Regions from separate parts of the Methylobacterium radiodurans genome, predicted to be linked through region 3. Evidence: riboswitches for the same ligand, from Rfam matches in the RefSeq annotation. Region 3 holds a riboswitch; each other region holds the start of a gene.
What was found. A riboswitch is a leader RNA that binds a small molecule or an ion and turns the genes downstream of it on or off. The one in region 3 is predicted to bind cobalamin.
Positions count from the first base shown of each region.

Region 1: another riboswitch for cobalamin. It lies ahead of DK427_RS19545 (TonB-dependent receptor); the one in region 3 lies ahead of DK427_RS23755 (TonB-dependent siderophore receptor).
Region 2: another riboswitch for cobalamin. It lies ahead of DK427_RS20860 (CbtB domain-containing protein); the one in region 3 lies ahead of DK427_RS23755 (TonB-dependent siderophore receptor).

Region 1 covers NZ_CP029551.1:4,142,640-4,152,336, reverse strand. Annotated here, with positions in the region: gene DK427_RS19550 (NAD(P)/FAD-dependent oxidoreductase) at 1-1,238, shown strand, start outside; cobalamin riboswitch at 1,465-1,658, shown strand; gene DK427_RS19545 (TonB-dependent receptor) at 1,950-4,181, shown strand; gene DK427_RS19540 (VanZ family protein) at 4,342-4,713, opposite strand; gene DK427_RS26470 (hypothetical protein) at 4,875-5,039, shown strand; gene DK427_RS19535 (hypothetical protein) at 5,079-5,270, opposite strand; gene DK427_RS19530 (response regulator transcription factor) at 5,670-6,347, shown strand; gene DK427_RS19525 (flagellin N-terminal helical domain-containing protein) at 6,597-7,679, shown strand; gene DK427_RS19520 (flagellin N-terminal helical domain-containing protein) at 7,965-9,014, shown strand; gene DK427_RS19515 (O-linked N-acetylglucosamine transferase, SPINDLY family protein) at 9,217-9,697, shown strand, end outside.
Region 2 covers NZ_CP029551.1:4,451,636-4,461,332, forward strand. Annotated here, with positions in the region: gene DK427_RS20845 (cobyric acid synthase) at 1-541, opposite strand, end outside; gene cobO (cob(I)yrinic acid a,c-diamide adenosyltransferase) at 555-1,163, opposite strand; gene cobU (bifunctional adenosylcobinamide kinase/adenosylcobinamide-phosphate guanylyltransferase) at 1,160-1,699, opposite strand; cobalamin riboswitch at 1,814-2,005, shown strand; gene DK427_RS20860 (CbtB domain-containing protein) at 2,044-2,220, shown strand; gene DK427_RS20865 (CbtA family protein) at 2,242-3,000, shown strand; gene DK427_RS20870 (DUF1636 family protein) at 2,993-3,376, shown strand; gene cobW (cobalamin biosynthesis protein CobW) at 3,389-4,423, shown strand; gene DK427_RS20880 (Uma2 family endonuclease) at 4,467-5,072, shown strand; gene cobN (cobaltochelatase subunit CobN) at 5,074-8,415, shown strand; gene cobG (precorrin-3B synthase) at 8,412-9,697, shown strand, end outside.
Region 3 covers NZ_CP029551.1:5,060,818-5,070,514, forward strand. Annotated here, with positions in the region: gene DK427_RS23745 (SDR family NAD(P)-dependent oxidoreductase) at 1-656, opposite strand, end outside; partial or broken gene DK427_RS27620 (hypothetical protein) at 598-825, opposite strand; partial or broken gene DK427_RS23750 ((2Fe-2S)-binding protein) at 836-1,156, opposite strand; cobalamin riboswitch at 1,371-1,578, shown strand; gene DK427_RS23755 (TonB-dependent siderophore receptor) at 1,774-3,900, shown strand; gene DK427_RS23760 (ABC transporter ATP-binding protein) at 3,900-4,634, shown strand; gene DK427_RS23765 (DUF3526 domain-containing protein) at 4,631-6,025, shown strand; gene DK427_RS23770 (DUF3526 domain-containing protein) at 6,022-7,509, shown strand; gene DK427_RS23775 (acetyltransferase domain-containing protein) at 7,830-8,915, shown strand; gene DK427_RS23780 (Rieske (2Fe-2S) protein) at 9,071-9,532, opposite strand; gene DK427_RS23785 (ABC transporter ATP-binding protein) at 9,504-9,697, opposite strand, start outside.

The DNA of each region.
Region 1 (9,697 bases), 920 kb from region 3:
GGGGCGGCATGGTCGGCCTCGCGTCCGGCCTCGCGCTGCTCGAACGCGGTCTCTCGGTCGCCCTCGTCGATCCGGGCGAGGCGCGGGCGCGCACCTCCTACGGCAATGCGGGCGTGCTGAGCCGCGGCTCGATCTTCCCGATGGCGGGCCCGGCGCTGTGGCCGAAGCTGCCGGCCTATCTGCGCAACGCCGACAGCGCCCTGCGGGTGAACCACGCCCACCTGTTCCGGGTGGTGCCCTGGGGGCTGCACTTCCTGGCCGCGGCGCGCGAAGCCCGCTGGCGGCGGGCGGCCGCCGCGCTCCTGCCGCTGACCACCGCGGCCTACCCGGCCCACGAGCGCCTCGCGGAGCGGGCCGGGACGCGGGCGCGGCTGCGCCGCTCGGGCTGGCTGAAGCTCTACCGCACGGAAGCGGCCTTCGCGGGCGCCGCGCTGGAGCGGATGATCCTCGCCGAGCACGGTGTCGCCCTGGAGCTCGTCGACGGCGCGGCCCTGCGCGACCTCGAACCCGCCCTGGTGCGCCCCTATGCGCGGGCCATGCTGCTGCCGGAGACCGCCGCGCTTGCCGAGCCCGGTGCCCTGGTGGAGGCCTGCGAGCGGCTCTTCACCGAGACCGGCGGGCGCTACCTGCGGGGCGCCGTCACGGCCCTCGCCCCCGAGGCGGGCGGCTGGCGGGTGATCCATGCCGGCGGGAGCCTCCGGGCGCGGCAGGTCGTGGTGGCGGCAGGCGCCGCCTCGGCCGAGATCCTGCGTCCGCTCGGCTACCGCTTCGCCTTCGCGGCCGAGCGCGGCTACCACCGGCACTACGCCCTGCACCCGGACAGCCCGCCGCTGACGCGGCCCGTGCTCGACACGGGCGCCGGCTCGATCCTCGCGCCGATGGGGGAGAGGCGGGTGCGGGTGCTCTCGGGCGTCGAGCTGAACGCCCGCCACGCCGCGCCGGATCACCGGCAGATCGAGGCGGCGGCGCGGGAGGCGGCCGGCACGCTGCGGCTGGGCGGTCCCCTCGACAACCAGCCCTGGATGGGCTCGCGCCCCTCGACCCCGGACGGGATGCCGGTGATCGGCCGCGCGCCGCGCCACGACGGCCTGATCCTCGCCTTCGGCCACGGCCATATCGGCCTCTCCACGGGGCCTATCACCGGCCAGCTCGTGGCCGACCTCGCCACCGGCACCGAGCCCTCTGTACCGCTCGCCCCCTTCGCCCCCGACCGCCTGCTGCGCTGGCCGCACCTGTAGAGTCCCGGGTTTCCAAAGGGCCCGAGGCCCTTTCGGCGCCGAAAGGCGCTGCTGGCGGGGTCCGGGGTGCATGGCCGCGGGATTGGCTCCACCGTCCCGGCAGCGCCGGGCCGGGGGAGCCAGATGCAGGGCTCTGCCCTGCACCCGCCAAAGGTCTCGACCTTTGGAAACCGGGACATCCGCGCCTTTTCCGGCCGTGCAGCGTTGACTCCGGACGAAGCGTGGCCGTAGCTGGCCGGGACGGTTCCCTTCGGGGATCAAAAGGGAACGCGGTGAGGGCTTCATGCCTGATGCCGCGGCTGCCCCCGCAACTGTGAGCGGCGAGCCTTCCGCCACCATGTCACTGGGCCCCGGCCCGGGAAGACGGTGAGAGGGCAGCGACCCGCGAGCCAGGAGACCTGCCGTCAGCCGTGGTCACACGCGAAACGCGCCGGGCGGGGTGTCCTGGCGGGTGTCGAGGCATCGCCATGCCCGTGGGCAAGGCGGCCGCCGAGGCCTCGTTCGCGGTGACGTGCCACAAGGCCGCCCGCGCCCGCCCATGCTCGCCGCCGCAAGATCCCCGTCCCTCGCGCGACCGCGCGTGTCCCGCTGCGGGGACGCGCCGAGCCGCGCGGATCGACCGATCCGCGGACCCCAGGATTGTAACATTGTTACATTCACGGTAGGGCCCTCGGCGAGGCGCCGCCGCGCCCGGATCCCCGGACCCGCATCATGTCCAGACGTCCTCATCGCGCCCGCCCCCGGTGGGCCGCGCCCGCGCGCGCGCTCCCGCTCCTCCTGGTGCCGCTGACGGGCGCCCACGCGCAGGAGCGCGCCGCCCGGGATCCCTCACTCCGGGGCTCCGCCGTGATCGACGGCATCGTACTCGACCAGCTCTCGGTCGAGGGCAGCGGCGTCTCGCTGACCCGGGCCGACCCGGTCGGCCTCAACCTGCGCACCCCCGACCGGGGCGCGAGCCGGCTCGGCCTGACGCCGCTGGAGACGCCCGCCAGCATCGACATCGTGTCGGGCGAGACGGCGCGCCTGCGCGGCCAGAACACGGTAGCCGAGGCGGTGACGCAGGACGCCACGGGCATCACCACCATCGCGGCCCCCGGCAACGGCAACGGCGCCTTCACGGCCCGGGGCTTCGCCGGCCCGAACTCGGTCCAGCAGCTCTACGACGGCACCCGCCTCTATGTCGGCGCCAACACCGTCACCTTCCCGTTCGACACCTGGAACGTCGAGCGCATCGAGGTGCTGCGGGGTCCGGCCTCCGTTATGTACGGCGACGGCGCGATCGGCGGCGTGATCAACGTGGTGCCCAAGAAGCCGAGCTTCGTGCCGATCAACGCGGGACGCGCGGTGATCGGCAGCGACGGCGTCGCGCGCCTCGCCCTCGATTCCGGCGGCGCGATCGGCCAGGACGCGTTCGGCGACACCTTCGCCTACCGGCTGAACGTCAGCGGCAACCGCGGCGACGGCTGGGTCTCGCCCACCGGGGATTTCCGCAGCCTCGCGGTCTCGGGCGCGCTGCTGTTCCGGCCGAGCGCGGATCTCTCCTTCACGCTCAGCCACGACCTCGGCTACCAGGAGCCGGAGCGCTACTGGGGCACGCCGCTGGTAGCGGGGAAGATCCCGGACCGGATCCGGTTCAACAACTACAACGTCCGGGACGCGAAGATCACCTTCGCGGACAACTGGACTCAGCTGAAGACCGAGTGGACGCCCTCGGCCGACGTCACGATCCGCAACACCGCCTATCGGTTGACCTCGCGCCGGCACTGGCTCGACGTGGAGCAATACGCGTTCAACCGCGCGACCGGCCTCGTCGACCGCGGCGACTACCTGGAAATCTACCACAGCCAGGAACAGGTCGGGAACCGCTTCGACGCCGCCTTCCGTGGCTCGCTGTTCGGGTTCCGCAACGAATTCCTGGCGGGCTTCGACGTCAACCACATCGGCTTCCGCCACAGCAACAACTTCTATTTCGACAAGACCGACAGCGTGCCGCTCCTGGGCTATGGCCCAGGCTTCTTCCCGCAGGACGGGCGGGCGCGGTCCGCCTACGCGACGAATACCAGCCAGGCCTCGGTCTTCGCCGAGAACCGCCTGATCCTCTCGGACCGGCTCTCCTTCCTCAGCGGCGTGCGCTTCGACGCGCCGACGCTGCACCGGCAGGATCTCGTCACCGGTGCAACCTTCGAGAACACCTACCGATCGCTCGGCTACCGCTTCGGCCTCGTCTTCAACCCGACGCCGGACACGGCACTCTACGCGCAGTACGCCACCGCGACCGATCCGGTGGGCAGCCTCATCACCCTGTCGCAGTCGCTGGCGGGCTTCCGGCTCGCCACCGGGCGGCAGGTCGAGGTCGGCGCCAAGGGCATCGCCCTCGGCGGTGCGCTCGACTGGACGCTCGCAGGCTACCGCATCGTGAAGGATGACCTGATCTCCCGCCTGCCCGGCAGCTCCGCGGTCGGCGTGCAGGTGGGGAGCCAGTCCTCGACGGGAGTGGAGTTCGCCGCGGCTTTGCGTCTGCCCCACGGCTGGCGGCTGGAGGGCAACCTCGCGCTCCTGCGGGCGCAGTACGAGGACTTCACCCAGGTGGTGAACGGGCAGGCCGTCTCCTACGCCGGTAACCAGCCGCTCGACGTGCCCGAGCGCGTGGCCAACCTCTGGGCGACTTGGGCCTTCGCCCGCGATTGGGAGGCGCGGCTCGGCGTGCAGAACGTCGGCACCGTGTTCAGCGATTTCTCCAACACCGCCCGGCGCCCGGCCTACAACCTCGTCAATCTCGGGCTCGACCATCAGGTCACGCCGGATTCCCGGCTGTCCTTACGCGTCTACAACCTGCTCGACCGGGTCTACGCGATCTCGGGCAACGCGGTCGGCGGGGTCGGCACCAACTGGCTGCTCGGGCGCCCGCGCTCGGTCGAGGTGGCCTACAGCGTGGCTTGGTGAGCGTGGCGTGAGAGATCGGGCCGCACCGGAAAAGCGGGCCCGCCGCGGCCGTGCCGGGCGGGCCCGAAGTCTGCTCCGAACCCGCAGCTTAGCGCGCGGATCCGGACAGGAAACGGCGCGGAAGGCTTAAGCCCGGCCGCTCAGGCAGCAGCCCGGCCGCTCAGGCAGCCGGCAGCACGCGGCGCAGGCGGGCGAGGACGAGGGTGAGAACCCGGGCGGCGGCCCAGCCGAAACCGCCCCCTGCCGCCTTGACCAGGAAGTCCGCCTCGCGCCCATGCCGAGTGGGCTGGATCAGCTGAGACAGTTCGAGCAATCCCGCCGCCGCGACCGTGAGCGCCAGCACCGCAAGGCGACGCCGCGGGTAGCCGCAGGCGAAGAGGAAGCCGAGGAGCGCGAAGGCGCCGAAGCGCTCGGCGGAGACGGGCAGGGCCGTTTCCGGCCGCAGGCCGATCGGTGCCGCGGTCATGACGGCGAGCGCGGCGAGCAGGCCCCAGGCCAGGACCCGGGCGAGCGTCTGAGGACGGGAGGGCATGCTGGGCATCCGGCCGCCTACGCAACGGTTGCGCCGGGGTCAAACGCCCGACCGCGGCGCAGTGCGCAACGGCACGCCGTCCATACGCTCTCGCGGCTAACCTTGACGGCGTCGACGAAGCGTCGGCCATCGGTCCCGACCCACCGACGCGGGAGGCCCCCATGACAGCCATGACGGCGCGACGGATCCTCACCCTGATCGCCCTTGTCGTCCCGGCTCTGGGCTGGACCTGCCGTGAGGCGGACCGGGCCGTCGGGCAGGAGACTGCGAGCGGGCAGGGCCGCGGCGCCGACCCGGACGCGGTGGTGTTCCGGCACTTCCTATAGCCTGCGCCGCGTCCAAAGGCTGCGCCGCCCGACCCCAGGTCAGGCCGGTCGCTCGCCCTGCCGACGCAGCGCCTCGGGCAGACGGCGCGTCCGCCGCACGCGCGCCGAGGCGCGGATGAATGTCAGGTAGTTCTCGGCCTCGTCCAGGGTCAGCCCGCTCACCACGGGGTCGTTGCCCTGGATCACCGCGTGCGTGCCGTCGCCCGCGAGCCTCACGCTGATCCGCGACATGGCATCCCTCCTCGATCACAGCCCTCCGGCGGCACCTCGCGCGCGGGTGCCTTAGCCGCCTAACACCCGAGAACGCGATCGGTTCGGTGCGGGAGCGCGGCCGGCCCCCGGGGCCTGTGGCCCTCAGGCCACACGCGTTGCCCGAGCGTCACGCAAGCGGGCCCCCGCGCTCCGGCGGAGCGGCGAATTAACCGCTCGTTAACCATTACGAACAAAATCTTTGTCCTAACGAACGGTTTACGTTCGACCCTCCGGCACGCCGATGGAAAGTCTCTCGCAAGATTTTCCGCGTCGCCCAGCCGGGGAACAACAGAATACGAAAAGCTGCAGGACAGTTTTCGGTCGCCTCGCGCCCTGCGCGGAGCGTCGATGATGACCTGCGCCTCTGGGGCTGCCGAAATGTTCATCGTCGTCGACGAGCGGGAAAGCGTGACCGCCCAGTACGTGGCCGGCTTCAGCCAGGAGGGCGTCAGCGCCCGCGGCCTGCCCGCTCCCGATTTCCAGCTCTGGCTCACCGGGCTGCCGGCCGACGACCTGGCCACCGTCGAGGGCTTCGTGCTCGGCGATTGCGGCGACCGGACGGGCTGCACCGCGGCGATCCGCAGCCTCTCGCCCGCGCCGATCATCGCGCTCAACGAGACCCGCTCCCTGGAGCAGACGCTGGCCCTGTTCACGGCGGGCTTCGACGACGTGGTGCGCAAGCCCGTGCACGTGCGCGAGATCATCGCCCGGGCGAACGCGATCCGCCGCCGCGTCAGCCGCGGCGCGGCGCCCGCCGCCCCCGAGGGCACCGCCCGGCTCGTCGTCCACACGGACGGGCGCGATCCCGAGATCGACGGCCAGAGCCTGCTCCTGCCCCGCCGCGAGCGCCACATCCTGGAATACCTGGCGAAGAACCGCGGCCGGCAGGTCAGCAAGAGCCAGATCTTCAACGCGGTCTACGGCGACCACGAGAGCGCCTGCGAGGAGAGCGTGGTGGAGGGCCACATCTCGAAGCTGCGCAAGAAGCTGCGGGCGCGGCTGGGCCACGACCCGATCGAGGCCAAGCGCATGGCCGGCTACACCTTCGTGGGCTGAGGCGCCCGCCGACGCCGCTTGCTTAACGCACGATTAGCACTCCTCCGGCATCCTGCAGATCCCGATAACCCTAACGCATCGCTCCGCCCGGCCCCCGCGCCCGGCAGGGCGGAGGGAAGCGGGATGTACGGCGGATTCCCCGCTTTCCGGCGGGCGAAGGCATGAGGCCGCATCCGCCGGCCGGTGCGAACCCGGATGTCCCCGAAGGACGCAGGTCCTTCGCGGTCGTTTGCGTTTCCGGGTCCCACCATGACGAGCATTCTGACCAACGCACGGGCGATCACCGCGCTCCGGACTCTCGGAGCGGTCGGCGACGGCCTCGACACGGCCAACCGGCGCGTCTCCACGGGCGCGCGGATCGGCAGCGCGGCGGACGGGGCTGCCTACTGGGCCATCGCCACCAGCCTGAAGGCGGAGAACAGCTCGCTCGCGGCGCTGACCGACGCGATCGCCCTGGACCAGACCGCCGTCGACACGGCGTCCCTCGGCCTGACCCGGACGGTGGACCAGCTCCGGATCATCAGCCGCGCCCTGGTCGCGGCCCAGAGCGACCAGGCCGACCGGTCCAAGATCCAGCTCGACATCGGCAACGCCCAGCGCGCCATGCGCAGCATCGCGGAGAGCAGCGCGGTGGGGGGCTCGAACTGGCTCTCGGTGCAATCCGACGGGCCGGACTTCTCCGCCAACCGGCAGCTCGTCATGGCCTTCTCGCGCCGGGACGGGAGCGCGAACCTCACCCGCGCCACGATCGACGGGTCGCAGTTCATCCTGTTCGACGCCAAGGTCCGCAGCGCCTTCCAGGACTGGGCCCAGGCGAGCGACAAGCCCGCGACCGGAACGCTGGCCGCCACGGCGGCCGCCATCGCGGCGCGGTCGAGCCCCACTCCCATCGGCGGCTACCTGATCGACATCGTCGACTCGCCGACCCACAGCCACGTCAACGGGCTGCTCGACACGGGATACAGGATCAACGGCGTGCCGTCGCTCTCGACGGCGCAGGCCTCCTTCTCGATCGCCACGCTCGACGTCTCGCAGAGCTACGTGAGCCGCGCGATGATCGAATCCTACGCCCGGGTGGTCGACGCCACGCTCCAGAAGGTCCTGGACGGCGCGGCCCTGCTCGGCTCCACCTCGGCGCTGCTGACGGCCCAGCGCGACTTCGCCCGGCAGATGACGGCGATCAACGGGACGGCGATCGGCACGCTGGTCGATGCCGACATCGAGGTGGAATCGACGCGGCTCAAGGCGCTGCAGGCCCAGCAGATGCTCGGGATTCGCTCGCTCTCGATCGCCAATGCCGCGCCGGACACGGTGCTGACCCTCTTCAACTAAGGCCGCCCTCCCGGATCCGATCCACCGGATCCACAGCGGTCCGCACGGGACTCCCCCTTTAACGGTTCCGTAGCGAGGCCAGGGCAATTCTCAGTGCCGCCGGAACGGAGAGCGGACCGCGAGGTCCGAACCGCCCCGATGCAAACCCGTCAGACCCGCCAGGGTCTGGAAGCGCCGTGGATTGCCCTCTTGGGGGCAAAGGCATGATGCCGTTCCGCGAGCCCCGGTGCGAGCCCGGATGTCCGATAGGTTCCCAGACCGCTCGCCACGAGGTTCGTGCGTACCATGACCAGCATCCTGACCAACAACTCGGCCACGATCGCGCTCCAGACCCTGCGCTCGATCAACACCCAGCTCGACACGACCAGCAACCGCGTCTCGACCGGCCAGCGCATCAGCTCGGCCGCGGACGGCGCCGCCTACTGGGCCATCGCCTCGACCCTGAAGACCGACAACGGCTCGCTCAGCGCCCTCAAGGACGCGATGAGCCTCGACAAGAACTCGGTCGATGCCGCCTCGGCCGGTCTCAACAAGGTGATCGACCAGCTCAAGACGATCAACAACGCGCTCGTCTCGGCCTCGACGACCAACACCGACCGCGCCAAGCTGCAGAACGACATCAAGGTCGCCCTCGACGCGATCAAGAACTACGCCGACAACACCGTGATGAACGGCTCGAACTGGCTCTCGGTCAAGTCCGACGCCACCGGCTTCGCCTACGACAAGGACCTGGTCTCGGCCTTCTCGCGCAAGGACAAGTCGGTCTCGATCTCGACCACGACGCTGGAGACCGGCAGCTTCGTGCTCTACGATTCGAATACGGCCAGCGCCACCAACACGACCCTGACGGCCGCCTTCGCGGCGGTCGCCTCGAACGCCTCCGTGGCGCCGAGCACCGGCCCGGGCGTGACGGTCGCGGTGGGCAGCGCGACCGGCGCCGTGGGCGGCTTCATGGACACGAAGTACGTCATCACGATGTACGGCGGCTCCGCGGCCACCGAGTCGATCGCGGACTTCGACATCAAGTCGCTCGGCGCGTCGGATGCGGACCAGTCGAAGATCACCGGCTACCTGAAGATCGTCGACGCGACGGTTCAGCAGCTCCTCACCGGCGCCTCCAAGCTCGGCTCGATGTCGACCCTGCTCAAGTCGCAGCAGGAGTTCACGCAGCAGCTGATGGACATCAACACCTCGTCGATCGGCTCGCTGGTCGATGCCAACATCGAGGAGGAGTCGACCAAGCTGAAGGCCCTGCAGACGCAGCAGCAGCTCGGCATCCAGTCGCTGTCGATCGCCAATTCCAGCTCGCAGAACGTGCTCTCGCTGTTCCGGTAAGCCCGGACCCGAGACCCGAGCCACGGACCGGGGGCCGCGCTTCCAGGCGAAGCGCGGCCCCCGCGCGTTCTCGAGGGAGCGCAGAGGCGCGCCGGGCGCCGCAAGCCCCGCGCAAGGGCCTCCGGCGAAGGTTCCGGCGGCCGTCCCGCGAGCGCGGCGGCCGCGCGAGGTCCCACATCGCGGACCGCGGGAGCCGGACGGGATGGGACGCAGGAATCGGGCACGGGTCGTGCTCCAGCAGGCTGGCCCGCGCACGGGCGGCGGGTCCGCCCGCCGGCTGCCCGTCCTGGAGGCGATGGGACGGGCGCTCCGGCTGCACGGGGAGGGCCGCCTCGCGCCCGCCGAGGCGGCATACCGCGAAGTCCTGCGCCAAGACCCCGGGAACGCGGCAGCCCGTCACGCCCTCGGATTGTGCCTGCGCCTCGCAGGCCGTCTTCCGGAGGCGCTCGCCGCCTTCCAGCAGGCCGCCACCTTGGCGCCGAACGATCCGAACATCCAGGCCGATCTCGGCAGCGCCCTGGTGGCCAGCCGGGACGAGGCCTCCGCGCGCGACGCCTTCCGCGCGGCGCTGGCCCGCGATGCCGGCCACCGCGCGGCCTGGGACGGGCTGATCGGCCTCGGCGAGGGCGAGGCGGCTGTCGCGCCGCTGCGCCGGCTCCTCGCGGCGCAGCCGGCCGCCCCGG
Region 2 (9,697 bases), 610 kb from region 3:
CCGCCTTCGTGCCGACGAGGCTCGCGATCACCCCGCCCCGGTCGATGTCGCCGACGAGGATCACCGGCGTATCGGTGGCGCGGGCAAAGCCCATATTTGCGATGTCGCCGGCCCGCAGGTTCACCTCGGAGGCCGAGCCCGCCCCCTCGACCAGCACGAGGTCGGCCTCCGAGCGCAGCCGCGCGAAGCTGTCGAGCACCGCCCGCATCAGGCGCGGCTTCCAGGCCTGGTAGTCGCGCGCCCTGACGGTCGCGATCATGCGGCCCTGCACCACCACCTGCGAGCCGACCTCGCTCTGGGGCTTCAGCAGCACTGGGTTCATGTGGACGGTGGGGCTGATCCCGGCCGCCCGCGCCTGGAGCGCCTGGGCGCGGCCGATCTCGCCCCCGTCCACTGTCACGGCGGCGTTGTTCGACATGTTCTGCGGCTTGAACGGCCGCACCCGGAGGCCCCGCCGGGAGAAGGCGCGCGCGAGCCCGGCCACGATCAGCGACTTGCCGACGTCGGAGCCGGTGCCCTGGATCATCAGGGCGCGGGTCATGCGCGCACGACCATCAGAACTCGATCCCCTCCTGCGCCTTCACGCCCGACGCGAAATGGTGCTTCACGCTGCCCATCTCGGTGACGAGGTCGGCGGCCTCGATCAGCATCGGCTTGGCGTTGCGGCCGGTGACCACGACGTGCAGGTCCGGCCGCCGAGCCTGGAGGGTTCCCACCACTGCCGCAAGGTCGAGATAGTCGTAGCGGAGCGCGATATTGAGCTCGTCGAGGACGAGCAGGCGGACCGTCGGATCGGCCATCAGCGCCTCGGCCCGCACCCAGGCGTGGCGGCAGGCTGCGATGTCTCGGGCCTTGTCCTGCGTCTCCCAGGTGAAGCCCTCGCCCAGCGTGTGCCAGGCGACCCGTTCGCCGAAGGCCTGGAACGCGTGGCGCTCGCCCGTGTCCCAGCCGCCCTTGATGAACTGCACGCAGGCCACCCGCCAGCCGCGCCCGAGGGCGCGCAGCATCAGCCCGAGCGCTGCGGTCGTCTTGCCCTTGCCGGGGCCGGTATGGACGATGAGCAGGCCCTTCTCGACGGTCTTCCCCGCCACCTCGGCGTCCTGCACGGCCTTGCGCTTGGCCATCTTCTCGCGGTGGCGCTCGGCCTCTGCGTCGTCGCTCACGGCTGACCTCCGGGTTTCGCGTCGGTTTTCACGGTCATGGGCAGGCCCGCCACCATGAAGACGACGCGGTCGGCCTGGGCGGCGAGGCGCTGGTGCAGGCGGCCGGCCTCGTCGCGGAAACGGCGGGCGAGCGCGTTGTCCGGCACGATGCCGAGGCCGACCTCGTTGCCGACGAGCACCACGGGTCCCGCCGCCGCCGCGCAGGCCGCCAGCAGGGCCGCGCCCGCCGCCGTCACGTCGGCCTCGGCGAGGATCAGGTTGGTGAGCCAGAGCGTCAGGCAATCGACCAGCACCGGCCCCGTCGCCTCCGCCACCGCCTCGGGCAGATCCATCGGCGCGTCGCGGGTGATCCAGCCGTCCGGGCGCCGCGCCCGGTGCAGGGCGATCCGCTCGCGCATCTCGTCGTCCCACGCCTGGGCGGTGGCGAGATAGAGCCAGGGCGCCGGCCGCGCCTCGATCAGCGCCTCCGCATAGGCGCTCTTGCCCGAGCGCGCGCCGCCGAGCACCAGGGTCATCCGGGAGGTGGTTTGAAGCATCCGAACCCTTTGCCCCGCAGCGCCCGGGCCGTCAAAGCCCGGCGCTGCGGGTCCTGGCCGGGATACTGGCCGAAAGTCCGGCCGGGAACGCGTTGTGCCCTCGGTCCCGACAGGCTATGAGCGAGAATGGACGGTGCCCCCTCGCGGGGGTGAAAAGGGAATGCGGTGACGGGGCGACCCGAATTCCGCGGCTGCCCCCGCAACTGTGAGCGGCGAGTTCCTGCCACCAGCCACCGGGATGTCCCGGGAAGGCGGCAGGCGCGAGGATCCGCGAGCCAGGAGACCTGCCGTCCGCCCGTGTTTCCTCGAACGCCGCCGGTGGGGCGGCCGGAGATCGTCACCCGATGACCACGCAGGTTCAGACCCTCGGCGCCACCCGCACGAACGAGCGCCTCGGCGCGGTTCTGCTCGCCGCCCTCTTCGGCCTCGGCCTCGTCTTCATGGCGGGCTTCGCGCCGGCCCAGGCGCTGCACAACGCGGCGCACGACTTCCGGCACACGCAGAACTTCCCCTGCCACTGACCGGCTGAAGCCACCCGCTTCATGATCCTCCGGCTCCTGTCGGCGGCGCTCGCCGCCGGCTTCCTCGCGGCCGTGGTCGCGACCGGTCTCCAGGTCGCCCTCACCTCCCCGCTGATCATCGAGGCCGAGCGCTACGAGAGCGGCACGGCGCACAGCGCCGCGCTGCCGCTCGCGCCCGCGCGGTTCGAGGGCGCGCTTCTGCACCTCGCCCAACTGCACTTGGCCCATGGGGGCGAGTCGCACGACCACGGCGCCCCGGCCTGGCAGCCCGGCGCGGGCCTGCCGCGCATCCTCTTCACGGGCCTCGCCACGCTGGTCGGCGGCGTCGGCTACGCGCTGCTGCTCGGCGCCGTGATGCTGGCGCTCGGGCGTGACCCGACGCCGGAGCGGGCGCTCGCCTTCGCGGTGGCTGGCTTCGTCAGCGTGGGCCTTGCGCCCGCGCTCGGCCTGCCGCCGGAATTGCCGGGCAGCGAGGCCGCGCCGCTCGCCACCCGGCAGGCGTGGTGGCTGATGACCGCGCTCGCGACCGGGATGGGGCTCTATCTCATCGCGATCCGGCGCGTCGCCGTGACGATCCTCGGCGGCCTCGTGCTGATCGTGGCGCCCCATATCGCCGGGGCGCCGGAGGTGGCCGCCGCGAAGTCCGATTTGCCGGCCGGACTCGCCGCGCAGTTCGCGGCCCGCTCGCTCGCGGTCGGCTTCGTGTTCTGGGCGGTGATCGGCCTCTCCTTCGGCTGGGCCTGGCAGGCCTTCGGACGGGAGCGGCCCGCCCGTGCCTGACGACACCGTCCTCTACGTCTGCACCACCTGCCGCGCGGCCGACGACGCGCCGGACGGTCCCCGCGGCGGCGCACGCCTGCTCGACGCCCTGCGCGCCGAGCTGGACCTGCGTCCGGACGCCGCGCTCCGGATCGAGCCGGTCGAGTGCCTGTCGGTCTGCAAGCGGCCCTGTACGGTCGCGGTCGCGAGTTCAGACCGCTGGACCTACGTCTACGGCGATCTCGACGCGGCCTCGTCCGCCCGTACCATCCTCGACGGCCTCGCCCGCTACGGCGCGACCCCGGACGGCATCGTGCCCTGGCGCGAGCGCCCGGAAGCCTTCCGCAAGGGCGTCATCGCCCGCATCCCCCCGTTTCCCGCGCGCGCCGCGGAGTAGAGGTCCGGCCCGATGACCATCGTCCAGAAGGTGCCCTGCACCATCGTCACCGGCTTCCTCGGGGCCGGCAAGACCACGCTGGTGCGCCACGTGGTCGAGAACGCGGGCGGCCGCCGCCTCGCCATCCTCGTCAACGAGTTCGGCGATGTCGGCTTCGACAAGTCGTTCCTGGCCGCCTGCGGCGTCGAGGGCTGCACCGAGGACGCGATCGTCGAGCTGCCGAACGGCTGCATCTGCTGCACGGTCGCCGACGACTTCGTGCCCGCCATGACCGCGCTGCTCGACCGGCCGGAGCCGCCGGAGCACATCCTGATCGAGACGTCCGGCCTCGCCCTGCCCAAGCCCCTGGTCCAGGCCTTCCAGTGGCCGGCGATCCGCTCGCGGGTGACCGTGGACGGCGTGGTCGCGGTGGTGGACGGCCCGGCGGTCGCCTCCGGCGCCTTCGCGGACGACCCTGAGGCCTCGGCCGCCCAGCGCGCCGCCGACACGGCGGTCGACCACGACAACCCGCTGGAGGAGGTGTTCGAGGACCAGCTCCTCTGCGCCGACCTCGTGGTGCTCAACAAGTCCGACCTGATCGACGCCGAGACCCGCGCCCGCGTGCGCGCCGAGGTCGAGGGACACCTGCCGCGCGCGGTGAAGGTGGTGGAGACCGAGCGCGGCGCGATCGACCCGCGCGTGCTCCTGGGGCTCGGGGCCGCGGCCGAGGACGACCTCGACGCCCGCCCCTCGCACCACGGCGAGGGCGAGGACCACGACCACGACGATTTCGAGACCGTGGCGCTCCCCATCCGCCCGACCGCGACGCCGGGCGACCTCGCCGCGCGGGTGGAGCGGGCGGCCGAGACCGCGGGCGTCCTGCGCATCAAGGGTTTCGCCGCGGTCGAGGGCAAGCCGATGCGCCTCGTGGTGCAGGGCGTCGGCCGCCGCGTCGGCCACCATTTCGACCGGCCCTGGCGCGCGGGCGAGCCCCGCGACGGGACGCTCGTGGTGATCGGTCTGAAGGGCTTCGACCGCGAGGCCGTGGCCGCCGCGCTCGCCGGGTAGGCGTTCGGCCGGCTGCGGCGTAGAGTTGCGCCGAGGTTGCACCATGCTCGATCGTCGACCCGAACCGATGAGCGTCGCGGCGTTCTTCGCCTGGCAGGAGCGCCAGCCCGAGCGCTACGAACTCGTGGACGGCGTGGCCGTCGGCATGATGGCCGGCGCGCGCAACGTCCACGACGACATCGTGGTCAACCTCGTGGCCGCGCTCAAGACGCGGCTGCGGGGCAGCGGCTGCCGGCCCTTCACCGGAGATGGCAGCGTCGAGACGCTGCCCGGGCAGATCCGCCGCCCGGATGTCGGCGTCGATTGCGGCGCCCGCGACCCGGACGCCCGGCGGGCGGCCGAGCCCCGGCTGGTCGCGCAGGTGCTGTCCCCCTCGACCCGCGACTTCGACGCCTTCGCCAAGCTTGCCGAGTACAAGGCCGTCGCGGGCCTTGAGCACATCCTGCGGGTCGAGCCGAACGCGGCCGAGATCCGGCTCTGGTCGCACGGCGCGAACCGGGCCCGGGAGGAGACGCGTCTCGTCGACCTCGACGGGAACGTCGCGCTGCCCGCGCTCGGGATCGCGCTGCCGCTCGCCGAGATCTACGACGGCGTGAGCTTCCCGTTGCGCCCGCGTCCGGTGGCGGACGACACGGGTTCGACGGCCTGAGATGCACCTCGTCCGCATCGACACGGTCTCTCTCGACGAGGGCGAGGCGGCTCTGGACCTCGGGCAGACGCCCGGCGAGATCGTGTTCCTCTCCTTCACCGACACGGACCTCGCCGGGATCGCGGAGGCCGCCGCCGCCGAGCCCGGCCTGCCCGCCCTGCGCCTCGCCAAGCTCGCGCGGCTGCGCCACCCGATGTCGGTCGATCTCTACGTCGACGCGGTGGTCGCCCGCGCGCGGATCGTGGTGATCCGCTGCCTCGGCGGGCTCGACTACTGGCGCTACGGCATCGAGCGCTGCGCCGCCGCGGCGCGGGCGCACGGGGTCAAGCTCGTCCTGCTGCCGGGCGACGACCGGCCCGACCTCCGCCTCGACGCCCACGCCACCGCGCCCGAGCTGGCGCCGCACCTCGACGCCTATTTCCGCGCGGGCGGGCGCGACAACCTGCGGCAGATGCTGCGGCGGCTCGCGGCCGAGATCGGCCGGGATTTCGCCTATGCGCCGCCCAGCCCCCTGCCCCGCGGCTTCCCGTGCTGCCCCGGCTGCGGGCCGGTTCCCCTGGAGCGGGCGCTCGCCGCCGGGGCCGCGCCGCTGGCGGACGGGGCCCCGCACGCGCTCGTCCTCGTCTACCGCTCGGCGGCGCTCGGCGGCGACCTCGCGCCCGCCGCCGCGCTGACGGCCGCGCTCGCCGCGCGCGGCGTCGGCACGCTGGTCGTCGCGGTCTCCAGCCTGAAGGACCCGGAGGCGGTCGAGGCGGTGCGGGCGGCGCTTCGCGCGCGAAAGCCCGACCTCATCATCGCCGCCACCGCGTTCGCGGCCCGCGAGGATGCGGGCTTCGTGCTCGACGCGGCCGATTGCCCGGTGCTCCAGGCCTACACGCTCGGCTCCGCCCGCGAGGCCTGGGCGGCCTCGGCGCGGGGCATGAACGCCGCCGACCTCGCCATGCAGGTGGCGCTGCCCGAGTTCGACGGCCGGCTCGGCGGCTTCCCGATCTCCCACAAGGAGGAGGCACCGGAGGTCGAGGGGCATGTCGAGCGGCGCGCCGTGCCCTACGCCCCCGGCATCGCGGCGCTCGCCGACCGGGCCGCCGCGTGGCTGCGCCTCGCGCGGGCGCGGCGTGCGGACCGGCGGATCGCGCTGGTGCTCTCGGACTACCCGGCCCGCGGCGGCCGGGCCGGCTTCGCGGTCGGGCTCGACACGCCGGAGAGCGCGCGGGCGATCGCGGCGGATCTGGCAGAGGCCGGCTACGCGGTGGGCGCGGTGCCGGACGGGCCGGGCCTTATGCGAGCGCTGACGACGGGCGAGCCTGCCTTTACGGTGGGTCTTCCGGAGTACCGGGCCTGGCTCGCCGGGTTGCCGGAGGCAGCCCGGGCCGAGCTGACGGCGCGCTGGGGGGCGCCGGAAGAGGATCCCGCCTGCCGGGACGGGGCGTTCCGGTTCCGGACTGTCACCGCGGCTCTCCCTTCCCCCGCAGAGCGGGGAGGGAGCGGCGCCCTCGCCATCTTCCTCCAGCCCGATCGCGGCCATGCCCTCGACCGCAAGGCCGGATACCACGACCCCGACGAGCCGCCGACGCATGCCTACCTCGCCTTCCATCTCGGCCTGCAACGGAGCTTCGACGCGCTGGTCCATCTCGGCACGCACGGCACCGCCGAGTGGCTGCCCGGCAAGGCGGTCGCCCTCGCGCCCACCTGCTGGCCGGCGCTGGCGGTCGGCGCGCTGCCGGTGGTCTACCCCTTCATCGTGGACGATCCGGGCGAGGCCGCGCCGCTGAAGCGCCGGCTCGGTGGGATCGCGCTCGGCCACCTCACGCCGGAGATCCAGCGCGGGGGGCGGGATCCGCAGACGATGCGGCTGCGCGAGCAGGTGGAGGAGTACGCCTCGGCGAGCGTCCTCGACCCGCGCCGGGCCGACCTGATCGCGCGCGCCATCCTCGACGAGGCGGACGCGCTCGGCCTCCTCACCGGCGCCGGGATCGCGCCCGGCGCACCGATGCCGGAGGCGCTGGCGGCGCTCGACGCGCATCTCTGCGACCTCGGCGAGACCGCCTTCCGCGACGGGCTCCACGTCTTCGGCCGCGCGCCCGCCGACGCGGCACCCGCGCGCCGGGCCAGTGCCGAGGCCGAGCGGGCGGCGCTGCTCGCCGCCCTCGACGGGCGCTTCATCGCCCCCGGTCCCTCGGGCTCGCCGTCCCGCGGGCGCGCCGACGTGCTGCCCACGGGACGCAATCTCACCACCCTCGACCCGCGCGCCATCCCGACCCGCGCCGCCGCGACGCTGGGGGCCCGGGCCGCGGAGGCCGTGGTGACCCGCTATCTCCAGGACGAGGGCGCCTACCCCGAGCGCGTCGTGATGGACCTCTGGGCCTCGCCGACCCTGCGCACCGGCGGCGAGGACGTGGCGCACGCCCTCCACCTGATGGGCGCGCGCCCGCTCTGGGACCACGCCTCGACCCGGGTCGCCGGATTCGAGGTGCTGCCGCCGGCACTCCTCGGGCGTCCCCGCATCGACGTGACGGTGCGGGTCTCGGGCGCTTTTCGCGATACCTTCCCGGACACGCTCGCGCTCCTCGACCGGGCCGCCCGCGCGGTGGCGGCCCGCGAGGAGCCCGACGAGGACAACCCGCTCGCCGCCGCCCGCCGCCGGGGCGAGGATCCGGCCCGGGTCTTCGGCGCAGGCCCAGGCCGCTACGGCGCGGGCGCGGCCGAGACGGCCCTCGACGGCGCCTGGGCGAGCCGGGCCGATCTCGGCCGGGCCTATCTCGCGGCGAGCGGCCACGCCTACGGCGACGCGGCCGCGCCCTCGGAGGCCTTCGCCGCGCGGGTGGCGGCGGCCGACGCCTATCTCCACGCCTTCGACGTGGCCGAGCGCGATCTCCTCGACGGCGACGCCGCCGCCGACGCGATGGGCGGTCTCTCGGCCGCCGCCGCCCTCACGGGCGCCGCGCCCGCCCTCTACAGCCTCGACGTCTCGGATCCCGAGCGGCCGCGGGCGCGCACGGCCCGCGAGGACGTCGCCCGGCTGGTCCGCGGCCGCCTCGCCGACCCGGCCTGGATCGCGGGCCAGCTCCGCCACGGCTACCGCGGGGCGCAGGAGCTGGCGCAGGGGCTCGACGCCGTCTTCGTGCTGGCCGCCGCGACCGAGGCGGTGTCCCACGCCGATCTCGACCGGCTCTACGGCGCCTGGATCGCGGATCCCGCGGTCTTCGAGGCCCTGCGCGCGGCCAATCCCGACGCCCTGCGGGCGATCCTCGACCGCTTCGACGAGGCGCGCGCCCGCGGCCTCTGGGTCACCCGCCGCAACGCCATGCCGGCCGATGCGCTGCTGCCGGAGGCGGCGGAGTGAGCGCCCGTCGTGCCCTCCCCGCGGCCCCGGGCCGGCGCGGCTGGTGCCCCGGCCTCGACCGGCCGATGCCGACCGGCGACGGGCTGCTCGCCCGCATCCACCCGCCGCTCGGCATCCTCTCGCCCGCGCAGCTGCGCGCGGTCGCCGAGGCGGCGTCCCGCTACGGCAACGGCCATGTCGACATCACCGCGCGGGCCAACCTCCAGATCCGCGGCGTGCGGGAGGCGACCCGCGGGCCGCTCGCCGCCGCGCTCACCGAAGCGGGCCTCGGCGACGTGCGCCACGACGGCGGGCCGCAGCGGCTGACGCTGACGAGTCCCCTCTGCGGCCTCGATCCCGACGCGCTGGTCGACGGCCTCGCGCTCGCCGCCCGCATCGAGGTCCTGGGTCGCGCGGTCGCGCCGCTGCCGGCCAAGACTCTGGTTGCCGTGGAGCCCGGCGGGCTCTGCGGATTGCCGGAGGCGGAGGCCGACTTCCACGTGCGGGCGGTGGCGCCGGGCCTCGCGGAGATCGCCCTCGCCACGGGCGCGGCGCCGCTCTCCCTCGGCGTCTGGCCGGAGGCGGCGGTGCCGGAGACCGTCGCCGCCCTGCTCGCGGCCTTCGCCCGCACGGGCGCCCGACGGATGCGGGATCTGTCGGACGACCAGCGCGCGGCTCTCCCGCCCTTCTCTGCGGAGGAGAGTGGCCCTCGCGTCAGCGAGGGTCGGTTGGGACGAAATCACGCAGTGAGGGGATCCCAGCGGCAGGTTGGGGCGCGGCCTTCATGCGGGGCCGAGCCTTTCCCTGCACCGTCGCACCCCTCTCCCCCTCCGCTTCGCGGGGTACCCTCCCCCGCAAAGGGGGGAGGGAGGACTGCCGTCATCGCGGCCGACGCCCCTTTCGGCCGCAGCACCGCCGACGCGCTCCTGCGCCTCGTCGCCGTCGCGGACGAGGCCGGCGCCGCCGACATCCGGCTTACCCCGAGTCGCGGCTTCGTCCTCGCCGTCGATCCAGCGCGCGCGGACGAGGCGCTGGCCCGGCTGGCCGCCGACTTCATCACCGACGCGCACGACCCGCGCCGCGCGGTCGCGGCCTGCCCCGGCGCCCCGGCCTGCGCCTCCGGCTCGACCGACACCCACGCCGACGCCGCCCGCCTGGCCGAGGCGTTCCGGCCCTTCGCGGCGCGGGGGCTCTCCGCCCACGTCTCGGGCTGCCCCAAGGGCTGCGCCGAGCCGCGCCCCCGCGACCTCACCCTGGTGGGCGAGGCGGGCCGCTACGGCGTCGTGGTGGGCGGCGCGCCCGG
Region 3 (9,697 bases):
AGAGAGAGGATCGTGACGATCTCGCCCGCATCCAATCCGGCGAGCGCCGCCACCACGAGGTCGTGTGCCTCCATGATCATCTCCGCTGGGATCTGACCGATATCCGCCCCCGCCCGCTCGAAAAATTCAGTGCGGGTGACGCCGGGCAGCACCGCCTGGAGCCGCACACCCTTGCCTCCCATCTCGGCTACGAGCCCCTGCGTCAGCGCGAGGACAAAGGCCTTCTGCGCGGCGTAGCCGGCGTTGAAGCATTCCGGATTGAGGGCGACGGCCGAGGCGACATTGACAATGGTCCCGCCGCCCCGCTCCGCGAAAGCCCTCGCCGCCGCGAATGTCAGGGTCTGCAACGCCCTGACGTTCAGATCGAGCATTCGATCGTAGAGCTTTGCCGGACTGTGGAGCGATGGCCCGAGGGGGCCGAGCCCGGCGCAGTTCACGAGGAAGCCGAGACCCGAATCCTCACCGACGCGGTCCCGGACCGCCGCGAGGTCCGCCGGCAGAGTCAAATCGGCGGCCATGACGTCGACGGCCACGCCTGTTTCGTGCCCGATAGGGTCGGCCGCCCCCCGCAGCCGGGCGGCATCGCGAGCGACGAGGATCGACGAAGGGGCTGAGCAGCTTGATGGTCCCGTCCGGGTGGATCTCCAGGAAGGCAGCGACCCGGGTCCCCGGCTTGGAGGCGAGAGCGCCCGCGCCTTCCGCGGGGCCCTGCGCCTCGGCGCGGGCCATGCGCGCCGGCAGGAGGCCGCTGAGGACGAGGGCACCTCCGGCCGTGCCGAGGAAGCGGCGGCGGGACGGGGCGGTCCGGGAGAGAAGCGGATGCATGCCGGGCTCCTCAGGCGGCGGCCTGCCGCACCGCGGCGGCGATGGCGTTGTAGGTTCCGCAGCGGCACAGGTTCGTCATCGCGTCGGCGATGTCGCCGTCGGTCGGGTGCGGCGTCTGCTTCAGCAGGGCGGCGGCGGCCATGACCTGACCGGACTGGCAGTAGCCGCATTGCGGCACCTGCATCGAGACCCAGGCCTCGACGACCTTCCGGCCGACCGCATCCTGCTCGATCGCCTCGATGGTGGTGATGGTCTGGCTGCCGACGCTCTCCAGCGGCACCTGGCAGGATCGGGTCGCCTGGCCGTCGAGATGCACGGTGCAGGCGCCGCACAGGACCCGGACTGTCGTTTGGAGAGCCGTCGTGGACGTGGGATCGCGGGGGCTTCCTGCGCCTCCTGAAAGACACAGGACACTGTTGCCGCAGCTCCGACAGCATCCCTCTAGGTTCGCCGGGGTCGGCCCGGAAGCTGTGGCCGCTCGGCCACGCCTCCTGTAACAGTGTTACAATTTTTGCTCGGCCCGTTGACGGGAGAGGATGGCAAGGCAAGTATCGTCAAGCCAAGGTTCTCCGGGTCCCGGCCCGGAGCTAAGATGGGAATTCGGTGAGCTTTCCGGAGCGAATCCGAAGCTGACCCCGCAACTGTGAACGGCGAGCGTCTGCCAGCGACGACCACTGATGCTCCGCATCGGGAAGGTCTGGCAGAGGCTGGGACCCGTGAGCCAGGAGACCTGCCTTCGGCACGATGACGTCCCTCGGGCGGGGTGCCCCGTGGAGCGCGCGGTGCCGCCTGTTCGGGCGTGCTCCGCTCGCTTCCGCGTGGCCGCCACCCGACAGTAGCGAGTGTGCGGTGGCCGCGGATCGAGAGCCTTCCTTCCACGTGAGCGCCGGGCGGAGCCGAGAGTCGTTCGGCCGCCGGACGGGACCGAGGCGCCGCGGGCGGTTGGCCCTGGCTGCAGTCCTTTCGGCCGGCGCGCCGGTCGGGGCGATTCGCGCGCAGGAGAGCGTGACCCTGGGAGAGCTCTCGGTCGAGCAGGTCGGCGAGGGAGATGCCCGGACGACCGTGTCGGGGCGCGGCACGATCGGTCTGATCGGCCCGACGCCGGGGTATGGCGCGAACACCGCCGTCAGCGCGACGCGCACTTCCACCCCGCAGATCGATGTGCCGGTCGCCGTCTCCGTGGCGCCCCGCGAGACGATCACAGACCTCGCCGTCACCCGTGTCGATCGGGCGTTCAACTATCTGCCCGGCGTCGCCCAGCAGAACAATTTCGGCGGACTCTCGATCTTCAGCTATGCCATCCGCGGGGTCACGACCTCGGAGATCTACAAGAACGGCTTTCCCCTGAATCGGGGCACGCCGCCTCCGCCCGACGCGCAGAACGTCGAGCGCATCGAGGTGCTCAAGGGGCCGGGCGCGGCCCTGTTCGGGCGCAGCGATCCGGGCGGCCTCGTCAACCTCATCACCAAGCAGCCCACCGCCGAGCGGTTCGTCGAGTTCGGCAACCAGGTCGATTCCTTCGGTCTGACGCGCGGCACCATCGATGCCGGCGGCGCCCTGAACGAGGACGGGACGGTTCTCTATCGCTTCAATCTCGCCGCGCAGGGCGCGGGTAGCTTCCGCGACTTCGTGGACAGCGATCGTCTCCTCGTGGCTCCGGTCGTCAGCTGGCAGGTTACGCCGGACACGCGCGTCACGGTCGAGGCCGAGTTCGTGAAGAACCGCATCGTCTTCGACCGGGGCGTCATCGCGATCAACCGCCAACTCGGCTTCCTGCCCCTGTCGCGCTTCCTCGGCGAGCCGGGCCAGAGCACCGTCCAGAACAACAATTCGCTGCAGGTCCGCGTCGATCATCGCTTCGACGAGAACTGGCAGATGCGGCTCGCCGCCTACTTCAACACCGGCGATCTCGAAGGGGAATCGGCGGAGATCCGCGCCATCGCCGCCAACAACCGCACCGTCTCGCGCGACCGCAACGTGCGCGACTACCGCTGGGACGTGGCGGTCGGCCAGGCCGACCTGATCGGGCGCTTCGACACCGGGGGCATCGGCCACACGCTCCTCCTCGGCATGGACCGGGAGAGCACCGACAGCCGCACGGTCTATCTGCGCTCGAACTTCCGCACGAGCCCCTTCGCCCTCGACATCTATTCGCCGGTCTACGGGCAGGCGCTGCCGCCGATCACCATCCCGCGCAACAACATCGAGCGCATCACCAACACGGGTCTCTACGCGCAGGACGAGATCGTGCTGAGCCCGGAATGGCGGGCCCTGGTCGGCGTGCGGTTCGACATCTTCGAACAGTCCTTCCGGGAGCGCATCCCGCGGTCCCAGGCGGATCAGTCGCGGGTCGCGGCCTCGCCCCGGGCGGGCCTGGTCTACCGGCCGATCCCGGAACTGGCCGTCTACACCAATGTCGGGACGAGTTTCCGGCCGAACATCGGACCCGACGCCGCCGCCGTGACGCGCGGGACGGCCCTGCCGCCCGAGACCGGCCTCGGCTACGAGGTCGGCGCCAAGTCCGAGCTGTTCGGCGGCAACCTGCTCCTCACCGCCGCCGCCTTCCGGGTGGAGCGGGAGAACGTCCTCACGCCCGATCCCGCCAATACGGGGTTCTCGCTCGCGGCCGGCGCCGTGCGCAGCCAGGGCTTCGAGCTGACCGCCCAGGGGCAGATCACGCCGGAACTGAAGCTGCTCGCCGGCTACGTCTACGCCGACGCGAAGGTGACCCGGGACAACGTGCTCCCCGTGGGTGCACCCCTCGTCAACGTACCGCGCCATTCCGGCAGCCTGCTCGCGGTCTACGAGCCGGGAGGCGCGTGGCGAGGCTTCGGGATCGGCGGCGGCGTGCGCGGCGTGGGCGAGCGGGCGGGCGATGCGGCGGGTACCGGCTTCACGCTCCCCGGCTTCATCGCGGTCGATGCGCTCGCCTACTACAAGTTCGGCAATGCCCGCCTCGCGCTCAACGTCGAGAACGTGTTCGACACCGCGTATTACGAGAGCTCCCTCAACGTCTTCCGCGTCTATCCGGGCTCGCCCCGGCGGATCACCGGCTCCGTGACGGTGCGGTTCTGATGGCGGCGGACGGGGTCGAGCCGGTTCTGGCGCTGCGCGGCGTGGTCAAGCGCTTCGGTTCCAGGATCGCCCTCGACGGCCTCGACCTCACCCTGCGGGCGGGGGAGGCTTACGCCCTGCTCGGGCCCAACGGGGCGGGCAAGACGACGACGATCAACCTCATCCTCGGCTTCCTGAAGGCCGAGGCGGGGGAGGTTCGCGTGTGCGGTCTCGATGCGGGGGCGGATCCCGTCGGGGCCCGCGCGCACACGGCCTACATCCCTGAGCAGGTGGCCCTGTACCCCGGGCAATCGGGCCTGGAGAACCTCCGCTACTTCGCGACGCTCGCCGGTCTCGCCCTCGGCAGGGCGGAGGCCGAGGAGCACCTAGCCGAGGCCGGTCTGGCGTCCGAGGCGTGGGCGAGGCCCGCCGCCGGCTACTCGAAGGGGATGCGCCAGAAGGTGGGCATCGCCATCGCCTTGGCGCGCAAGACCCGGCTGCTGCTGCTCGACGAGCCGACCTCCGGCCTGGATCCGGCGGCAGCCGCCGCCTTCTCCGAAACCGTGCGGGCGACGGCCCGCCGCGGCACGGCGGTGCTCATGGCGACCCACGATCTGTTCCGGGTGAGCGAGATGGCGAACCGCGTCGGCGTGCTGGCGGCTGGGCGCGTCGCCGAGGAGATGGACCCGCGGGAGATCGATCACATCGAACTCGAACGCCGCTACATCGAGCGATTGTCGGGGCAGGCGGCATGAGGCGCGTCGGTGCCGAGTTGGCGCTGCTGTGGCGGGACGCGCGGGTCCGCTGGATCGGCGCCGTGCTCGTCCTGCTGATGACGGTGACGGGCCTCGGCGCGTGGCAATCCGCCCGGCAATCCGGCGCCGAGGTCGCACGGGTCACCGCCGCCGAGCGGGCGCGCTGGCTCGGGCAGGATGCCAAGAACCCGCATTCCGCCGACCATTACGGCCTCTGGGCGTTCCGCCTCTCGTCGCCCCTGGCCGTCCTCGATCCCGGCACGGAGCCCTACATGGGCCGGATGGTGCGGATCGAGGCGCACCTGTTCAACGACGCGGTCTACCGCGCCGCGCAGGATGCCGGCCCCTTCGACAGGGCCGGCCTCTCCGATGTCTCGGACATCGTCGGGCTCGTCGTCCCCCTGGTCGCGCTTCTCCTCGGCTTCGCCGCCTTCGCGGCGGACCGCGAACGCGGCACTCTGCGCCTTGCTCTCGGCAACGGCGCGCCGCCCGGCCCGCTCTTCGCCGCCCGCTTGGCCGCCCTGACCCTGGTCCTAGTGGTCCTGGTCTGCCTGCCCCTCCTCGCCCTCGGCGGCGTGGCGGTCGCGAGTCTCGGCACCGAGGGCTGGCAGGCTTGGCCGCGCCTCGTCGCCTGGGTCGGGGTGCAGGCCGTCTACGGGTCCACCTTCCTGCTCGTCGCGATGCTGGCCTCCCTGCTGGCCCGCACGGCGCGAGGGGCGTTGACGCTCTCCCTCGCGGTCTGGGTCGCGCTCTGCGTCGTTGCACCGCGCCTCGCGACCGCCGGCATGGCGGTGGTCTCGCCAGCCCCGTCCTATCGCGAGGCCCGCCTGCGGATCGAGGCGGACCTGCGGCCCCATCGATCCGCCGAGTCCAGCGATGCGCGGGCGCAGGAGGCGCTCGCGCGCTACGGCGTGAGCGATCCGCAGGAGCTGCCCGTGGATCTGCGCGGCCTGATGATGGTGGAGAACGACCACCACGCCTTCGCGGTCTATGATCGGGAACTGGGGGCGTTCTTCGCGGCCCTGTCCGCGCAGGACGCGGCGTTCGGCTGGGCGGGGCTGCTCTCGCCGCGCATCGCCCTCCAGCAGGTCTCGCAGGGCCTCGCGGGAACGGACTTCGCGCAGCACGCCCACTTCGTCTGGTCCGCCGAGGCCTACCGGCGGGCGATCTCGGAGCGCATGAACGCCGAGATCCGCGACAACCCCCGGCGCGACGGCAGCGCGTTGCTGGCGGGGCCGGACCTGTGGCGGGTGATACCGGCCTTCTCCTACACGCCCCTGCCGCTGTCCCGGTCCTTCAGTGAGGTCCGGGTGCCGGCCCTCGCGCTCGGTCTGTGGCTGGCGCTGCTCGCCGCAGCGAGCGTTCCCCTGATCCGCAGGCTCGCGCCGTGAGCGCCCGCCGCTTCCTGCCGCTGCTGCGCAGCGAACTGCGCCTGATCCTGCGCGAGCGGATGACATGGGCGATCCTCGCCGCGCTCCTGGCGGCGCTCTGCCTCGGCGCCGAGACCGGCGCCCGACGGGTGGCCGGCGAAGGGAAGGCGATCGCTGAGGCTCGCGAGGACACCGCGCGCTCCGTGCGCGAGGCCAGGGAGGCCTCCGCCCGCTACGCGCAGCCGAGCGCGCTGAAGGTCAATTACTGGCAGGATCCGACCCACGCCTTCGGCTACATGCACTACTTCCTCACGACCTACGCCGTGAAGCCGCCGACACCCCTGGGCGCCCTCTCGGCGGGGCAGAGCGAGATCCAGCCCGCCGTGATGAAGACGAGCTTCGGCTTCAGCACGGTCTTCGACGATACCGCCTACGAACCGGGCTCGGCCGCCGCCCTGAGGCTCGGGCCGTTCGACCTCGCCTTCGTCCTCGTCTATCTCGTCCCCCTGGCGGTGATCGCGCTCGCCGGGACGCGCATCGCGGCGGAGCGGGATGCCGGCATTCTCCGCCTCATCGCGGCCCAGCCCGTCGAGCCCCGGATCGTCGCGGGCGCGAAGTTCGGTGCGGCGGCGCTGGTCCTCGTCGCCGCCGTCCTCGGGGGGACGGCGCTGGCCCTCGCGCTGGCGGGTCAGCCGGCGCTTTCCCCGGGCTGGGCGGTCACCCTCGCCCTGCTGGCCACCGCGCTCTGCGCCTACACCGTGCTGTGGGTGGCCGCCTGCGCGCTCGCCGCCAGCCTGTGGCGGGGGAGCGTGGCGGCGCTGACGATCCTCGTCCTGGCATGGGCGAGCCTCACGATCGTCCTGCCCGCCCTCCTCGGTCTCGCGGTCGCTGCCCTGGCCCCACCCTCCTCGCGGATCGAAGCCATCGACGCGAGCCGCCGGGTTCAGGACGCCTTCTACAGGGGTGACGAGGCGTCGAGGGTCACGGCGGCCTGGCTGGCGGTGCGGGTGCCCGCCGGTGCGGACCGGCCCGACCTGCGCGAGACGCCGCAGATCAAGCGGCTGGCCCGGGATGCCTTCTACGATGCGACGCTCGCGCCCTACCGCGCGGCGATGCAGGCCCGGGCCGAGGGCGCGGCGGTCTGGAGCGCCCGACTGGGTCTCCTGTCCCCGGCCACGGCGCTCGCCCTCTCGCTGGACACGGCGGCCGGCACCGACGCCGCCCGCCACGCCGCCTTCCTCGCCGCGGCTTCCGCACACCGGCAGACCCTGCGCGCGTTCTTCGAGCCGCGCATCCTGGCGCAGGAGGTGCGCCCCGCGGCCGTCTGCGCGGGCTGCCCTGCCCGCCTCGATTTCGATGCCTACGATTCCGTCCCGAGCTTCCCCGCCGCCCCGGCGCTGGACGCGGCGCGGTGGCAGGCGCTGCTCGGTGCGATCAGCCTGTGGGGCATGACCCTGATCCTGGTCAGGCTGGCCCTGCGTCGCTTCGCGGTATGGTCCGTTTGAGCGCGCCAGCGTCTCCCGCCACCTCGGAGCGCGGGGCGCGCCCGCGTGATGTGGGACGGCGAACCGCATCGCTCGGCGCGCCGCGCTACAGACGCGCCCTCCGGCGGGTGCCGACAGCCATGCTGCGCGCACCTACCACGACGGCAATCCGACACCCTGAGCCGCCGCGGTTACCCCAAGTCGCGCGGGGGTAGCGTCTGGCTGCCGGCCGATCTGCGCAAACTGCTGCGCCATCTTGAGAGCAGGTCCGATCCGTGACGAACACAGGTGTGAAGCGCCCCGCGCGCATCCTCTCGATCGACGCCCTGCGCGGGCTCGTGATGCTGTTGATGCTCGTCGACCATGTGCGGGAATTCTTCTACCTGCACTCCCAGGTCCGTGACCCGATGGACCTCGCCGCGACGCCGCCCGACCTCGTCCTGACCCGGTTGGCCTCCCATCTCTGCGCGCCGGTCTTCATCCTGCTCACCGGCCTGTCGGCGAGCCTCTACGGCCAGAGGCACGGCACGGAGGAGACCGCCGTGTTCCTGCTCAAGCGCGGCCTGCTCCTGATCCTCTTGGAACTGACGCTCGTCAGCTTCGCCTGGACCGGCAGCTTTCGGCCGGCGATCTTTTACCTGCAGGTCATCTGGGTGATCGGACTCTGCATGCTGGCACTGGCCGCGCTCATCTGGCTGCCGCGCGCCCTCCTCGTGGCCGGGGCCCTGGCGCTCATGCTCGGCCACAACCTGCTCGACGGGATCGTGCTTCGGGCGGACGAGCCGGGCTACGTGCTCTGGTCCATCCTGCATCAGCGCGGGATGATCGCCCTGCCCTGGGGCGGTGCGGCGCGGACCTCGTACCCGCTCCTGCCCTGGATCGGCGTCATCGCGGCGGGCTATGCCCTCGGGCCGCTGTTTGCCGAGAGGGCGGACGCCGTCCGGCGGCAGGCTTGGCTCCTGGCGCTGGGTATGGCCTCGCTCACCACCGTCCTCGTCCTGCGCGCGCTGAACGGCTACGGCGAGCCGGTGCCGTGGCAGCAGGGGGCTTCGCCGCTTGCCACCGCCCTGTCCTTCGTCAACCTGACCAAGTACCCGCCGTCGGCCGACTTCCTGCTCCTGACGCTCGGGCTCGGCCTTGGCCTGCTGGCGTTGTTCGAGATGGTGCCGCGGCGCCTCCTCGAGGGTCTCCGTGTCTTCGGTGGTGCGCCGCTGTTCTTCTACCTGCTCCACCTCGCGCTCCTGCGCGTCCTGTACGATGGAGCGCATGCGCTCGGCTTCGCCGGAGCGTCGGGCCGGGTCGAAGCGGGCTCGCCCCTCGCACTCTGGGTCATCGCGGCCGCCGTGAGCGTTCCCCTCTGGCTGGCGTGCCGCGCCATGGTGCGCCTGAAGCAATTGAGGGCGTGGCCGGTCCTGAGGTACCTTTAGAGCGCTCTCCGCCGAAGTGGACGCCGGTTCGGCGCAAGAGAGCGCGTCAAAGCAAGGACTTAGAGCCATTCCCGATTGCAACGCGATCGGGAACGGCTCTAGTTCCGCGCGGGACCTCGGCAACGGGCAGATCGCTCGGCGCATCGCCGCGAGCCTCAAGCCTGCACCGTCCAAATCTGGGATCGAACACTCTCTGATGGCGCACCGGATCGATCCCCGATGAGATCGGGCGCGTCGATAAACAGATCACCGTCCACGATCCGAACGGGATAGGTGCGCAGTGGGCGGAACGACCAGCCCGGAGAAACCGCACCATCCGCGAGCGCGAACGAGGCTTGGTGATGGGGACAGTGCAGCCGGCCCGCCACGCAGCGCCCCCTGGCGAGATCGGCGCCCTCGTGCGGGCAGGTCCGCTCGAGCGCAAAGATCCGGTCGCCATCCTGCACGATGAGGAGAGGCTGCCCGCCGACCGTGACCGGGACGATCCGGCTGCTCCCGAATGCCGCCAGGGCGGCAACGCGGATCCAGGCGGCTTCCTCAGCGCGCGGATGGTCCGAGTCCGACGTTCCCTCGGGAGCGGGCACGCCGTCAGGCGCCGAGATAGGCTGCCCGGACATGGGGATCCGCGATCAGGGCGTCGCCGGAGCCTTCGAGCACGATGCGGCCGGTCTCCAGCAGGTAGGCGTGATCGCAGAGTTCGAGGGCCGCGAAGGCGTTCTGCTCGACCAGAAGCACGGTGGTGCCGGCATCGCAGATCGCCCTGATCACCGCGAACATGCGCT